Regions from separate parts of the Halobacillus sp. AWM4_238 genome, predicted to be linked through region 1. Evidence: predicted binding sites of a transcription regulator. Region 1 holds the regulator's gene; the other holds the start of a gene.
What was found. The regulator Rex, encoded in region 1, represses fermentation and respiration genes when NADH is low (regulators of the CRP and FNR family bind a similar motif). The targets are predictions, from matches to a motif close to TTGTGAAATATTTCACAA.

Region 1 (8,041 bases):
GAGTATCAAATACAGCCGCGCAGCATATGTACCGGAAGTTCGGCATGGTACCTGGAGGAATCCGCAAAAGGTATTACTCGGACAACGGTGAAGATGCGTTAGTGATGTGGGTGGGATTAAAATGAAGGAAGATCAATACATTTTAGCAATTGAGACGAGCTGTGACGAAACAGCCGTAGCCATTGTCAAAAACGAAACAGAACTGATAACGAATATCGTCGCTTCGCAAATCGAAAGTCATAAGCGTTTCGGTGGGGTCGTACCGGAGATTGCCTCCAGACACCATATCGAACAAATGACGATTACCCTGGAAGAGGCACTGGAGGACGCGGGGATGACCATCGACGAAATGGATGCCATTGCGGTGACCGAGGGCCCTGGGCTGGTCGGTGCCCTTCTAGTCGGTGTCAATGCAGCGAAATCGATTGCTTTTGCTAAACAGAAGCCGCTCGTCGGCGTGCATCATATTGCAGGACACATTTATGCGAACCGTTTGGAAAAGGAATTTGAATTCCCGCTTCTTTCCCTCGTCGTTTCCGGCGGACATACGGAGCTTGTGTTGATGCGGGAACACGGTTCTTTTGAGATCATCGGAGAAACGCGAGACGATGCTGCAGGGGAAGCGTATGACAAAGTGGCACGCACATTGAAGCTTCCATACCCTGGTGGACCACAGATTGACCGCCTCGCTCGAGAAGGGGAGGAGACCATCGATTTTCCTCGTGCCTGGCTTGAAGAAGGGTCTTATGATTTCAGTTTCAGCGGATTGAAATCAGCGGTCATCAACCGGCTTCACAAAGCGAAGCAGCGAGACGAATATTTGAAACCTGAAGATGTCGCGGCAAGCTTTCAGGCTAGTGTAGTGGACGTGTTATCCACAAAGGCATACCAAGCTGCTGAGGAGTATGGTGTGAAACAAATGATCGTGGCTGGTGGTGTAGCTGCCAATAAGGGATTAAGAGCAGCCCTTAAAGAGAAGTTCGAAGATAGTGAAACGGACCTGCTTATTCCACCACTTCATTTGTGTACAGATAATGCCGCAATGATTGCTGCTGCAGGAGCCGTTGCGTACAACCAGGATCATCGGTCTGAATGGGATTTGAATGCCAATCCAGGATTGGATCTTGAACTTTATGGTGCACGAAAAAAATAAGATCGTGAACAGGAACGATCCAAGCTCTCCTTTGTAGTTAAGGAGAGCTTTTCCCTTTTCTTGGGGGATGTGAATAAATGAGGATATTCTTCACAAGGTGAAAACTATCCACATGTGTATAAACATGCAGTGGACAAATTAACAGTGGATAAGTGGAATGGGAAAAGAAAACGGTACCATTTTTGTGGATAAACAAGAGTTATTCTGTGGATAATGTGCATAACCCTGTTGAAAACTGTTAATCAAGCCATTCAAGTGTTGAAAACTATGTGGATACTTAATACCCCCTCATACACGCTTATGCATGTTCGCTAATCACTCTTAAAAACTGGAAAATGACCAATGTAAACAAATGAACAAACGTTGATGTGGAAAAAAATGGTGTACCAGGTCATCCATATTTTGGATGACCTGGTACACCTGTTTTTGCCTGTCATGAATCGTGGAGGGTTTCCCATTCTTCCATGAGGGCTTCGAGTTTGGTTTGGAGTTGGCTGTTGTCCTCGGTGATTTCCAATGATCGTTCGTGGTCCTGATAAATGTCAGGGTCACAGAGGAGTTCTTCGTTTTCTTCGAGTCTTGCTTCCAGCTGTTCGATTTCTTCTTCGATCTCCGCTATGCGCCGGTTTTTCTTCCGTTCTTCACGCTTTGCGGCTTTGTCTTCTTCGAAACTGTTCTTTTGCTGCAATTCCTGCTGCTTCGGTTCATTCTGCAGACGTTCGGCTTCTTCGATTTGCTGCAGCTCGAATTCTTCCTGTTTCTTATCAACATAATAGTCATAGTCACCAAGAAACAACCGTGTCTCTTCAGGATTCATTTCCACAACTTGTGTCGCAATCTTGTTGATAAAGTAACGGTCGTGAGAAACGAACAACAGGGTACCCGGATAATCCACAAGTGCTGCCTCCAGCACTTCTTTGCTGTCGAGGTCCAGGTGGTTGGTCGGCTCGTCGAGAATTAAGAAGTTCGCTTCCTGCATCATCAGTTTCGCTAGAGACAGCCTTGCTTTCTCGCCCCCGCTGAGCGCAGAAACAGGCTTCAGGACATCCTCCCCTGAGAAAAGGAAGTTGCCGAGGATGGTGCGGATATCTTTTTCGTTTTTCATCGGATATTCGTCCCAGAGCTCGTTCAAGACGGTTTTTGCTGAATTCAGCTTCGTCTGTTCCTGGTCGTAATAGCCGATTTGTACGTTCGTTCCAATCAGCTTTTCGCCTTTCGACTGTTCCAAGTCCCCAGTGAGTGTCTTCAATAATGTTGTCTTTCCGACCCCATTCGGTCCGACGAGCGCAACAGAATCGCCACGATTCAAGTCTAGTGACACGTTGTCGAAAAGGTAGTCGTTGCTGTCATTATAGCGGAACGCATAGTTGCGCAGCTTCAAGACGTCGTTGCCGCTTCGTTTCGCCGTCTGAAAGCTGAACTTCGCTGATTGGCTGTCGTCCTTAGGCTTTTCAAGCTTGTCCATTTTCTCCAACTGCTTGCGGCGGCTTTGCGCTCGCTTACTTGTCGTCGCGCGAACGATGTTCTTCTGGATGAAATCTTCCATCCGCTTAATTTCTTCCTGCTGCTTTTCAAAACGTTTGAGTTCCTGCTCGTAATCCGCTTCTTTCTTTTTCAAATAATCGCTGTAGTTGCCGTGGTATCTCTTTGATGATTGAAAAGCGATTTCGTATACGGTATTGACGATCTTGTCCAGGAAGTAGCGGTCGTGGGATACGATGACGACGGCCCCCTGATAGCCTTGCAAATACCCTTCAAGCCAGCTTAGCGTATCAATGTCCAGGTGGTTGGTCGGCTCATCGAGAATAAGGACATCAGGGCTCGTAAGCAGCAGCTTTCCTAAAGCTAAACGAGTTTTCTGACCACCACTCAAGGAGTTGATCGGTGTATCCCAGCTGAAGTTTTTGAAGTTCAGTCCATTCAGGACGCCGCGGATATCTGCTTCGTACTGATATCCGCCAGCGGTCTTGAAGTATTCCTGCTTGCGGTCGTAATCCGTTAACAGCTGCTGGTACCGTTTCTGGTCCTCGAGCAGGTCAGGGTCCGCCATTTGGACTTCCATGTTGCGGAGTTCTTTCTCCAAGTCTTTCAGGTGGGTGAACACCTTCTCCATCTCGTTCCAAATGGTTTCCTCAGACTGCAGCCCTGTATTCTGAGCCAGGTAGCCGATCGTTGTTTCTTTGGGTTTGAAAATGTCGCCTTCATCGTGGCTCATTTCTCCAGCCATCATTTTGAGCAAGGTTGATTTTCCTGCTCCGTTTCGACCGACGATGGCAATCCGGTCGTTCATCTGCACTTCCAATTTGATATTCGATAAAATCAACTCGGCGCCGAAACGCTTCGTCAATTGGTTCAATTGCATGAGAATCATGTCGTTTCACCTCAATAAAATCAGTGTATCTCATACGCGCGTCCCCTAGCAACACAATGCTCTTTAAGTATGTGAAATCTTTAACGACTAACGTTTGATTTTTTGGTAGAATAAGAGTAGTGTTTCAATCAGTACAGTAACGATTTTGTTATTAAAAGGGGTAGGAGAAAATGGCGGAATTCAGTCATTTTAATGACCAGGGTCGCGCCCGTATGGTGGACATCACAGAAAAAAAGGATTCTGTACGGACGGCCGTAGCAGCAACAAGCGTACAAGTGAACGAAGAGATTTATCATAAAATCACCAACCACGAAATCGGAAAAGGGGACGTGCTTTCCGTCGCCCAGGTCGCAGGGATCATGGCAGCGAAAAAAACGTCCGACTGGATTCCGATGTGTCACCCCTTATCATTGAAAGGCATTGATGTGTCCTTCGATTGGGAAACATCAGCCCAGCCGGTTCTACACATCGAGGTTTCGGTCAAAACGAAGGGAAGTACGGGGGTGGAAATGGAAGCGCTAACGGCAGCTTCAGCCACAGCCCTTACGGTTTACGATATGTGCAAAGCGTTAGATAAAGGAATGGTCATCGGCCCGACCTATTTGAAAGAGAAAACAGGCGGGAAGAACGGCGACTACACGAGAAACAGGTAAAGGAGTCCGGTGCTAATGGATATCGAACAAACGAAGATTCCACAGGCGACAGCGAAGCGGCTGCCGCTCTATTATCGCTTTTTGAACAACCTTCATACTCAAGGCAAATTGCGTGTGTCTTCGAAAGAACTGAGCGATGCGGTCAAAGTCGATTCAGCGACAATCCGACGTGACTTTTCTTATTTCGGAGCGCTCGGAAAAAAAGGGTACGGCTACAACGTCGAGTATTTGCTTTCCTTTTTCAGAAAAACACTCGACCAGGATGAGACGACACGTGTCGCGTTGATCGGTGTCGGAAATCTTGGGACGGCCTTTTTGAACTATAACTTCACGAAAAATAACAATACGAAAATTGAAATCGCCTTTGATGCGAACGAGGAGCGAATCGGTTCTGAGGTCGGTGGCGTCGGTGTTGAACACATTGACGATCTAGAAGAAAAGCTCGGGGACATTTCTGTGGCCATTCTCACGGTCCCGTCATCTGCCGCTCAAGGCATTGCGGACAGGCTTGTGAAAGCGGGAATCTCCGGGATTCTCAACTTTACTCCAGCGAGAATCAGCGTGCCGTCAAATGTAAGGGTCCATCATATCGACCTTGCAATCGAGCTGCAGGCTCTCGTCTATTTCCTGAAGCATTATCCACTGAACGAAGAGGAAGTGGAGGAAGACCAATAAGAAAGACAAAAGAGTGTGAAATCATTTTGGTTTCTCACTCTTTTTTTAGGGGGAAGAAGATTTGGAAACGTTCACGGTTGGTTCAGAAACAGAAAGGTTAATGATCAGACCGCTTGAAAAAGGCGACTATGAAAGTTGGGTTGCTGGATATGAGGGGCGGTATCCTTCCAAGCACCGGCATGATGATGGTCGTCCTGATATGAGTGTTTGTACGAAAGAATGGTTTGATGAGCTGGTGGAGAAACATCAGCAGTTAGCTTTGGAGGATACAGCCTACGTCTTTGGTGTTTTTCTAAAGGAAGACCATACACACGTGGGGATGATTGATTTTTCGACCTTAATAAGATATGACTTCCAGTGGGGGAGAATTGGATATGGGCTCCATAACCAACATTGGAAGAAGGGCTACGGAAAAGAAGCGGTGGAAGGAGCATTAAGGATTGCTTTTCATCAATTAAATTACCACAGGATCGAGGCTCATATCAATTTGGATAATGCGGCTTCCATCAAGATGGCGGAGAGGATCGGCCTGGAGTATGAATGCACCCGCAAAGGGTTCATCCATGAGTTTGGTGAATGGACGGATAACTTGATTTACTATAAGAATGCAGAATAAAAGGAAGCTCAGCCTGACGCTGAGCTTCTTTTTTGGGTTACTCTGTATTCTCTTTCCAGCTCTTGTCCATGAGCATCTTCCCCGGCCACGTGTAGGCCATGATCCCACCGTCTGCGGTAATGTCTTCTCCTGTCACATACGAACTTTCGTCAGAAGCAAGAAACAGGGCGACGTTCGCCATTTCTTCCGGGCGTCCGAGTCTTCCCATCGGTGTGACCCATTTGTTCGCTTCACGGAATTCCCGGCCTTCTTCTTCCTGCTTCGTCCCTGCAAGTTCCTGAACGAGCGGTGTTTCGATGGTACCTGGGGAAATTGAATTGACACGGATGCCTTCACGCGCATAGTCGATCGCCATCGCTCTCGTAAAGTTTGTAATCCCGCCTTTCGCTGCGTTGTATCCGGAGCGGTCAAGATCCGCGGCCTGCCCAGACATGGATGAAGTGTTGATGAGAGATCCGCCATTTTCAAGCATGAGCGGGAGGATGTATTTGCTCGTCAAAAAGGTTCCCCTTAAATCGACAGCAATGATTTGATCAAACAGCTCCACCGGATATTCGTGGACCTTTCCGCCTTCCTGATCGAGGCCCGCATTGTTAAACAGGATATCCACATGTCCAAAATGTTGCTCGATGTAATTGGCGAACTGCTGGACACTATCCACATCAGCAACATCAAGCTCCACGGCTTCTGCTTTTCCACCGCCGCTTTTTACTTCATCCACGGTTTTCTGTACTTCTTCTACATTCACATCCCCGCAAACGACCGTCGCTCCTTCGCTTGCGAATCGTTTCACAGTCGCCGCACCAATCCCTGTTGCGGAGCCGGTGACGACAGCAATTTTATTATTTAAACGTCCCATATCCCTAGAACCTCCTTTTGTTCGTTGCTATCACTCATACCCGCACGTTGAATCGCAGTAAACCTTTGGTAGAACAGAGGACGCATACAGTCGAAACATGCGGAATCGTGGTTAACGAAAAGCAGAGGTGGTATAGTAAATAATAGTTCGCGTATCGAAAGAAAGCGGGTGAGACGATTGAGTAAACTGCCTCATAAATGGCTCGTGGTCGTGTCTGTCCTGTTCGGGACGTTCACGGTCATTTTGAACAATAGTATGCTGAACCCGATCTTGCCACGATTCATCGAGATCTTTGATTCCAATGCCGTCTCGGTCGGGTGGATTCTGACGATCTTCATGGTATCGATGGGGATGACCATGCCGCTCACCGGATACTTTGGTGACCGGTTTGGAAAAAAGAAAGTGTACCTCGTCGGTCTTTGTATCTTCCTTGCAGGTTCAACGCTCGGATTCTTTTCATCGACACTCAGCATGGTCATCATCTCCCGTGCGATTCAGGGGATGGCCGGAGGATTGATGATGCCGATAGCGATGGCACTCATCTTTAATTCATTTCCTCGTTATGAGCGGGGGCTTGCGGTCGGAGTATACGGTGTTGCCGCTATGGTCGCACCAGCTGTAGGACCAACGATCGGTGGCTTTCTGATCCAGTATCTCGACTGGCCGTGGCTGTTCGCTTTCAATATTCCGTTCGGATTGACAGGACTTATTTTATCTTCTAAGTTTCTTGAACGTACGGAAACGAATCCGACAAAACGGTTTGATCTGATCGGCTTCCTTATCATTGCGGCAGGAATCGGTTCTGTGCTGTTTGCCCTCGGAAGGGGAAGGACACTGGAAACATTGTTCGACCCGTTGAACATCTTCCTTATCATCGGTGGATTGGTGGCCATTGTGCTGTTTGTCTTTTACGAGAATCGTCAGGAGGATCCACTGCTGAACTTGTCCGTCTTCAAAGTGCCGACGTATTCTGTTTCCATTGTTGTCACATCAGCAGCTTCCATTGGCCTATTCTCAGGGATCTTCCTGCTGCCATTATTGATTCAAAATGTATACGGGCTGAACGAAGTGATGACTGGCCTGTTGTTCCTACCGGCCGCAGCTGCGAGTGGGGTGTTCATGTCGATCGGAGGACGTATTCTCGATAAAAAAGGACCGAAATATGTAGTGCCTCCTGGCCTTACCATCATGGCGCTCGCCACACTCGGCTTAAGCTTTTTACAGCTGTCGACACCATACTGGCTGATCCTTTTGTTAAATACGGTCAGAGGCCTCGGTATGGGGATGGGGAATATGCCGGCAACAACATCCGGCATGAACAGTATTCCTGAACACCTCGTCGCTCAAGGTTCAGCGATGAACAACATCATCAGACAGATCTCTTCTTCTTTAGGCATCGTCTTTTTCTCCATTTATTATGAAGTCAGACGGGCTCAAGTTTCGGCGAATCCGAATATCGATATGCAGGCAGCCACGTTGCAGACGCTTAATGAAGCGTTTCTCGTTTCTGCTATCGTGCTGATCATCGCCATTCCGTTTTCATTCATATTAAAAGGTGTGCAGGAGGATAAAGAGGAACAAGAAGCATAGAAAAAAGCAGGTCCGTGAGAGGACCTGCTTTTTTTGCGACGTTATTTCTTCTTCGTCTTTTTAATTTTGTTATGAAGATTGAAGAGCCGTATCGCTACGGCAATGTTGAACGTCGCGACAATGG
Region 2 (8,041 bases), 2.8 Mb from region 1:
ATTTTTCAGTTCCGCTTGCCCTCGTGACGATGGCGGCGATGCCGTTCCTTGCGATCGTTATCTATCGATTTGACCGTAAAGTACACCCGGCCTTCCGTAAGATTCGTAAGTCGTTTGGAAAGCTCAATACAAGGGTGCAGGAGAATATCAGCGGGATGAATACCGTTAAATCTCTTTCACGAGAGAATTTCGAGATTGGACGTTTTTCTAATAGAAGTGAGGATTACCGATCCAAATTCATTACTACATCTAACATATGGGCCCGTTATTTCCCGTTAATGGAGTTCATCGGCAACGTTTCTGTTGTAGCCCTGCTTGCCTACGGGGGTTCGATGGTCGTCAACAACACGATGCAGCTGGGGGAATTGGTCGCCTTTTTCAGTTTAGTCTGGTACATCCTTGGACCTTTGATGAACTTAGGCTTTGTCATCAACCTTTTCTCACAGGCGAAAGCATCCGGTGAGCGTTTACTTGAAATTTTAGAAGCAGAAGAAGAAATCAGTGAAAAAGAAGATGCGATTCATCAGGATCGTTTGCAAGGCCATGTGACGTTCAACGATGTCACGCTCACGTATGTTGAAGACGATGATTCTGCACTAAAAGATATTAGTTTTGATGCTCCTCCTGGAAAAACGATCGGTCTGATTGGAGCTACAGGATCAGGAAAAACGAGTATCACTCAATTGATCACCCGTTTTTACGAACCAGAAAAAGGAGAAGTCCTCGTAGACGGCCGTCCCGTTCAAGAATATGGATTGAAGAGTCTTCGTAAGAATATCGGTTTCGTTTTACAGGAATCGTTCCTTTTCTCAACAACGATTAAAGAAAACATCGCTTATGGAAATCCAGATGCGACCTTAGATGATGTGATGGATGCCGCTAAAAGAGCTCAGGCCCATGACTTCATCATGGATATGCCTGAAGGGTATGACACGTTGTTAGGAGAACGTGGAATGGGGCTTTCCGGAGGTCAAAAGCAACGGATAGCTATTGCGCGTGCGATCCTCATTGATCCAGCGATTCTTGTCCTGGATGATGCGACTTCTGCGGTTGATATGGAGACAGAGTTTAAAATCCAAAAAGCACTGCAGGAAGTGATGAAAGGACGTACGACATTCATTATCGCTCACCGTATTTCTTCATTGAAACATGCCGATGAAATCATCGTTCTTGAAGATGGTGCCGTGAAAGAGCGCGGGGTCCATGAAGAGCTTCTTCAAAATGGAGGACCTTATCAGCGTATCTATGATATTCAGTATCAAGATAAAGAGAAAATTTTAAAGACATCTAATATATCATAAAAGGAGGGAGACCATGGCTCGTAAACCAAAACACAAACCAGAAACCAGTACGCATCTGAACCGATTCAAATATACGCAGGACCAGGCGATCGAAAAACCGTTCAACTGGTCGCAGATGTGGCGGCTTCTCAAGTATTTGAAACCCTATGCGAAAACGTTGCTGCCGGTAGCCATCATTGCCATGCTCATTTCTACGATCGTCCGGCTTGTCGTTCCGGTCTTAATTGGTGAAGTCGCGATCAACATCGCCATTGCAGATGGAAATACGAACCTGTTGATTAAGCTCGTCGTTGGAATTGCAATTATGTATTTGTTCAGCTATATCGGAAACGCCTTACGGATCAAGTATGTGAATATTCTTGGCCAAAATGTCATATACGACTTGAGGCAGCACTTGTTTTCTCATGTCCAAAGGTTATCCCATAAATTTTTCGACTCGAGGTCTGCCGGTTCGATCCTCGTCCGAATTATGAATGATATTAACTCTCTACAGGAATTATTTACAAACGGAATTATCAACCTGCTCATGGATGTCGTCATGTTGACAGGGATCATTGTCATCCTTTTAGTCCTCAGTCCAAAATTGGCGCTGGCCATCCTCGTCATTATGCCGATCATGTTCTATTTATCGACAAAACTGCGCCGCAACATCCGCAGGTCCTGGCAAAACGTTAGAATCCAGCAGTCCAGATTGAACTCGCACTTGAACGAAAGTCTGCAGGGAATTAGGATCACACAATCGTTTTCACAGGAGAGAGAAAATACCGAGTACTTTGATGGTGTGAATACAGATAACTTCCAATCTTGGAATACAGCTTCAAGAAAAAGCGCTATGTTCCGACCTTTTGTAGAAATGAGCAATGCTGTCGGAACCGTCATCCTGATCGCATACGGAGCCTTCATGATCCTGCAAGGAAATATAGAAGTGGGGACATTTGTTACCTTTGCTTTCTTCCTTGGCATGTTCTGGGAACCGATCTCCCGCTTAGGACAGATGTATAACCAGCTCCTCATGGCGATGGCTGCTTCTGAAAGAATCTTTGAATTCCTTGATGAGGAGCCAAACGTGGAAGAGAAGAAAGATGCCATAGAGCTTAAAGAAATGAAGGGCCATATTGAATTTGACCATGTCCAGTTCGCGTATGACTCTAAGCGCATCGCTCTAAATAACATTAACCTTGAAATGAAAGAAGGGGAGACTGTCGCTCTTGTCGGTCATACAGGTTCCGGAAAATCGACGATTGCAAACTTAATCAGCCGCTTTTACGATCCGACCAAAGGAGCGGTTAAAATTGATGGGGTAGATTTGAAGGATGCCACGATTGACAGTGTTCGTCAGCAAATCAGTGTCGTCTTGCAGGACACCTTCATTTTCTCTGGAACAATCATGGAAAACATTCGCTTCGGACGTCCAGATGCTTCGGATGAAGAAGTTATGGAAGCAGCGAAAGTCGTCGGTGCTGATGACTTTATTCAACGATTGAACAACAGCTATGAGACAGAAGTCGAGGAACGAGGGAACATCCTTTCCGCAGGGGAACGACAGCTCTTGTCCTTCGCCCGTGCCCTCCTTGCTAATCCAAGAATCCTCATTTTAGATGAAGCAACTGCAAGTATTGACACAGAAACAGAATTGCAGATCCAGCAGGCGCTTCGTAAACTGTTGAAAGGACGGACAGCAATCATGATTGCTCACCGCTTATCAACGATCCGGGAAGCCGACAACATCTTTGTCCTTGAAAACGGACGCATTTTGGAACAAGGTTCGCACGATGAGTTGATGGACCAGGAAGGCGAGTATTACGACCTTGTAAAAGCCCAGTTCCAAATGCTTGATGCTATATAATTTATCAAAAAGACACCGCATTCGGTGTCTTTTTTTTAACTAAATGGAAGGATTGTGGAAGACTTAATTTCGATATGTTTGTGTGAGGGGATAGGGGCTGCGGGGAATGACTCGCTTTCCGCGGGAGCGCGGTGAGCCTCCTCGGACTGCGTCCTGTGGGGTCTCACCCTGCACTTTTTTCCCGCAGGAGTCTCGCCATTCCCCTCCGCCCCTTTGCCTTGGAAGATTCTCGAAATCACTTCTGGAACTATCAGCTTTTATTCATGATAAAGAAGGAGAATAAGAATCTCTTAACATCGGGGATTCAGGACATAAAAGATCGATAATTCGCCTTTCATGCCTGCGTAGGAGGGGAGGATTTCCTCTAGTACATTAGTGTTGTAGGCATAATGAGCTTTATACCATGCTTCGTGGTCAGATTAGAGGCCATAGAAGTTAACATCCTCCTCTTTCCTTGAAGTAAAGCAGCTTATCCAGGAAATAGTTTCGAGATCCTCTTATGGTCAAGGGGCGGAGGGAAACGGTGAGACTCCTATGGGACGTGTGGGACAGGTGAGACCCCGGAAGGCGTAGCCTGAGGAGGCTCACCGCCCGCCCCATGGAAAGCGAACTGTTTCCCGGAGACCCTAAACGCATAACAAGCGTCTCGAAACCTCATCTTCCACAATCGGGAGCTTTAATGGAAGATGAGGTGTGCTGGTTAGTGGCATTCTTAAGTTAATTTGATGGAGCAATAGGGAAGAGGAGATGTAGGCATAATGTTCGACAACAAGAAAGAGATCAGGTAAGATTTTCATCAAATAGACACTTTGTGAAGGATGTCACAAAATCGTCAACAACCAACTGACCATGAATCGCTTTCAAGATTTATACTATCGGTAAGAGTGCCGAAATTAGTTAGGGGGAAGAAAGATGTTTGGTTTTGAAACCGTTGAGGTGAGCCTGGCGCTTACGGCTATGACACTACTTTTCCATGCGATCTTTGCAACGCTTGGAGTCGGTGTTCCCGTCCTCATTTCAATTGCAGAATTTATTGGAATTAAGAAAAAAGATCCACATTATACATTGCTTGCCCGCCGTTGGACTCGCGGCTATACAATTACTGTAGCCGTCGGTGTCGTGACAGGTACAGCTATTGGTTTGCAGTTGTCACTAATCTGGCCTAGTTTCATGCAACTAGCCGGTAACGTTATCGCTTTGCCTTTGTTTATGGAAACGTTCGCGTTCTTCTTTGAAGCTATCTTTCTTGGGATTTATTTATACACGTGGGATCGTTTCAAGAAACCAATCTATCACTGGATCTTATCCATTCCAGTTGTAATCGGTGGAACGCTTTCTGCTTTTTTCATTACCACAGTCAACTCATTTATGAACACCCCGCAAGGGTTCGAAATGGAGGATGGTCGCTTTACAGCCGTTGACCCACTGGCAGCGATGTTTAATCCTGCGACACCGACGAAGGTTTTTCACGTCATTTCCTCCTCTTATTTAACAGCAGCAGCTGTACTCGCAGGTATTGCAGCTTTCATTATTCTTATAAAAAAAGGTTCGCAGTATCATAAAAAAGCGTTGAAGCTTACCGTGATGATGACTTTTCTATTTGCGATCCTGACCGCTGTCGCCGGAGATTTATCCGCCAAATTCCTTGCTGAGCACCAACCGGAGAAATTAGCAGCCGGGGAGTGGCACTTTGAAACAGAGGAAGGTGCGGATCTTGTCGTCTTTGGTACATTGAATGAAAACAACGAAGTGGAAAATGCCATCCGGATTCCGAATGCGCTCAGTTTTCTAGCCTACGGAGACTTCAATGCAGAGGTTGAAGGGTTAAATGAAACACCAGAAGAGGAACGTCCACCCTTATGGATCCACTATATGTTCGACCTGATGGTCAGCATCGGATTTTATACGCTCGGCATTTCCTTCCTGTTCCTTGTCTTTTGGAAGTTGAAAAAATGGAACGAGTTCAATCCGCTTCTGTTGTGGGGAATTGTAGCTACCGGACCACTGACCATGCTCGCAATTGAGTTTGGCTGGATTTACGCAGAAGTTGGTCGCCAGCCATGGATTCTACGCGGGTTCATGACGGTAGCTGAAGGTGCCACCACATCACCGTATGTCTTTTGGATGTTCATCCTATTCGCGGCCGTCTACCTTGTGCTCGGGATCGGATGTCTCATCACACTTAGGAAAATTTTCAAAGGAAAACCGGCTGAATTGGAATTGGAACACCGTTATCCTCAAACAGCCGCAGCAAGTAAGGAGGGTGACGCATGAGTTATGAATTGATAGGAATCACGGTTTTATGGCTCTTTCTTTATGGGTATTTGATCGTCGCTTCCGTTGACTTTGGAGCTGGTTTCTTCGCTTACTATGCACGCGTGACGAAGAAGGATCACTTGATCAACCAGTTAATTTCCCGTTATTTATCACCTGTGTGGGAAGTAACCAACGTCTTTTTCGTTTTCTTCTTCGTCGGACTTGTCGGGTTTTTCCCTGATATGGCGTATTACTTCGGACAAACGTTATTGGTTCCAGGAAGCATAGCCATCGTTCTTCTAGCAATACGAGGATCTTTCTATGCGTTTGAAAACTATGGATCGAAGGATAATTCTCTTTACATGTTTTTATATGGAGCAACAGGACTGCTGATCCCGGCTTCTCTTTCCACAGCCCTTACGATATCCGAGGGTGGTTATATTGAAGAGACTTCACAGGGAGTTCAGCTGCTTTTCGGAAAACTATTGAGCAGTCCTTATTCCTGGAGTGTCGTCTTTCTCGCGATCGTTAGTGTCCTTTATATCAGTGCTATGTTCCTTACCTACTATGCCAACCGGGCAGGGGACCAGCCAGCATTAGAGATCCTTAGAAAATATGCCCTGTTCTGGAGCTCGCCGACCATCATCGCCAGTCTTACGACATTCATTGCTCTGAGTCAGCAAAATATGGACCACTTCCAACGAGCGATAGAATTATGGTGGGTCTTCGGAATATCCGTAGCCTTTTTCATGATTGCAGTTTTTCTCGTATATCAAGGAAAGTACTACGGCTGGGCATTCATCGCCGTCATGATTCAATTTTTCATCGCCTTCTTTGGCTACGGGGCGTCTCATCTGCCATACTTGCTCTATCCATACGTGACCATCACGAGTGGTGTGACCAATGAATCAATGGCGATCGCATTGATCGTCGTATTCATCGCAGGACTGTTATTACTGATTCCATCACTCATTCTACTGATGCGTCTGTTCCTGTTCGATGCGGATTATGTCAAAGGTAAAAAATAAACCCATTACCCGAAAAGTATAGAGTCTACGGACTCTATACTTTTTCTAGTTACTAAAGAATCTGGCAGGATTCCTGAAGACTCGATTTCGAGACTTTTGTGAGAGTTAAGGGGCTCCGGGAAAAGGTTCGCTTTCCGTGGGCGAGTGATGAGCCTCCTCGAGCTAACGCTCTGCGGGGTCTCATCTACCACGCACTTCCCACAGGAGTCTCACCGTTTCCCTCCGCCCCTTTGCTATATGAGGTTCTCGAAATCCTTCTAACCGTAACCTGACAAGTTCTGCAATGAATATAGGCTCATCCACGCGGTTATAGAGTCTTTTCACCCAAAGATCCTGCACGAATAAAGCGTGGAAACAGGGTCTGGGAAACGTCCGCATGAATAACGAATGGAGACACGAACGCGTGTGTCTTTCTACCGATTAATCCAACACACTGCAAATCGTCGTTTCCCTGACCCCGTATCCATGGTCAGGAATTGTCATACATTATTTCAATTGGACAAGGATGCCTTTAAGCAGGCGCGGTGTAAGTTCACCGCGCTCCCGCGGAAAGCGAGCTATTCCCCGCAGCCCCATCCACTCAACAAACATCTCGAAACTTAGTCTTCCACAAACGGGAGCTTTAGTTGAAGATCATTTGATATATGGAGTTTTTTTGTGTGGGGTTGGGTTATATGTGATAGAATAAGCTTAGATTTTGCGAGACAGTTGGAGGTTGACGTATGAAAAAAGAATTTGCCGTCATCGGCCTAGGCCGGTTCGGAGGCAGCATCTGCCGTGAGTTGAGCCGAGAGGGCATGGAAGTTCTTGCCCTTGACCTTGATGAAGATAAAGTAAATGAATACCGTGACATCGCATCCCATGCCGTCATTGCTGATTCAACAGATGAGAATGTATTAAAAGAGCTTGGATTTCGAAATATCGACCACGTGATTGTGGCAATTGGAGACAACATCCAGGCGAGTATGCTGACGACATTGATCTTAAAAGAAATGGGCATCAAAATGATTACGGTCAAAGCACAAAATGATTACCACGAAAAAATATTGAACAAAATCGGAGCCGATCAAGTCGTTCACCCTGAACGAGATATGGGGAAACGTATCGCTCATAACATCATTTCCAACAACATCCTTGATTATATTGAACTTTCTGATGACCATAGTGTTGTTGAAGTGAAAGCAGGGAGTAAAATGGGTGGACAAACGCTTGTGGACCTTGATATCCGTGCTGAATACGGATGTAACGTGGTCGCGATCAAACGGGACAGAGATGTCATCGTTTCTCCAATGGCTACGGAGGAAATTAAGGAAAGCGATGTTCTCATTGTGATTGGTGCCGACAAAGACATTAGTCGATTTGAAAAGAATCTCGTGTTAGAGGATTAATAATTAAGTATTCCAATCTATAAAAAAGAAGAAGACACCCTAGTGGAGGTGTCTTCTTCTTTTTTATGATCATATATTTATTATTCAAATGTCTCAGTTGGACACAGTTTATATAGTTTTAACTAACGCTTAAGTGTAGAAACAAACCATTATTAAAGAACGCACATTTCTCTCATTCGGAGGTGAGTGAATTAGGTTCTCTTTCGGCCGCAACATCCGCCG

Region 2: the regulator Rex is predicted to act here: its motif matches at 3,957-3,974, upstream of ACXACN_RS03640 (cytochrome ubiquinol oxidase subunit I).

Annotation. Positions count from the first base shown of each region.
Region 1 covers NZ_JBSWSY010000002.1:3,446,856-3,454,896, forward strand. Annotated here, with positions in the region: gene rimI (ribosomal protein S18-alanine N-acetyltransferase) at 1-125, shown strand, start outside; gene tsaD (tRNA (adenosine(37)-N6)-threonylcarbamoyltransferase complex transferase subunit TsaD) at 122-1,153, shown strand; gene ACXACN_RS17250 (ABC-F family ATP-binding cassette domain-containing protein) at 1,587-3,524, opposite strand; gene moaC (cyclic pyranopterin monophosphate synthase MoaC) at 3,695-4,177, shown strand; gene ACXACN_RS17260 (redox-sensing transcriptional repressor Rex) at 4,193-4,852, shown strand; gene ACXACN_RS17265 (GNAT family N-acetyltransferase) at 4,914-5,468, shown strand; gene ACXACN_RS17270 (SDR family oxidoreductase) at 5,506-6,327, opposite strand; gene ACXACN_RS17275 (MDR family MFS transporter) at 6,505-7,917, shown strand; gene ACXACN_RS17280 (YdiK family protein) at 7,959-8,041, opposite strand, start outside.
Region 2 covers NZ_JBSWSY010000002.1:694,186-702,226, forward strand. Annotated here, with positions in the region: gene ACXACN_RS03630 (ABC transporter ATP-binding protein) at 1-1,301, shown strand, start outside; gene ACXACN_RS03635 (ABC transporter ATP-binding protein) at 1,315-3,147, shown strand; gene ACXACN_RS03640 (cytochrome ubiquinol oxidase subunit I) at 4,060-5,421, shown strand; gene ACXACN_RS03645 (cytochrome d ubiquinol oxidase subunit II) at 5,418-6,431, shown strand; gene ACXACN_RS03650 (potassium channel family protein) at 7,154-7,819, shown strand.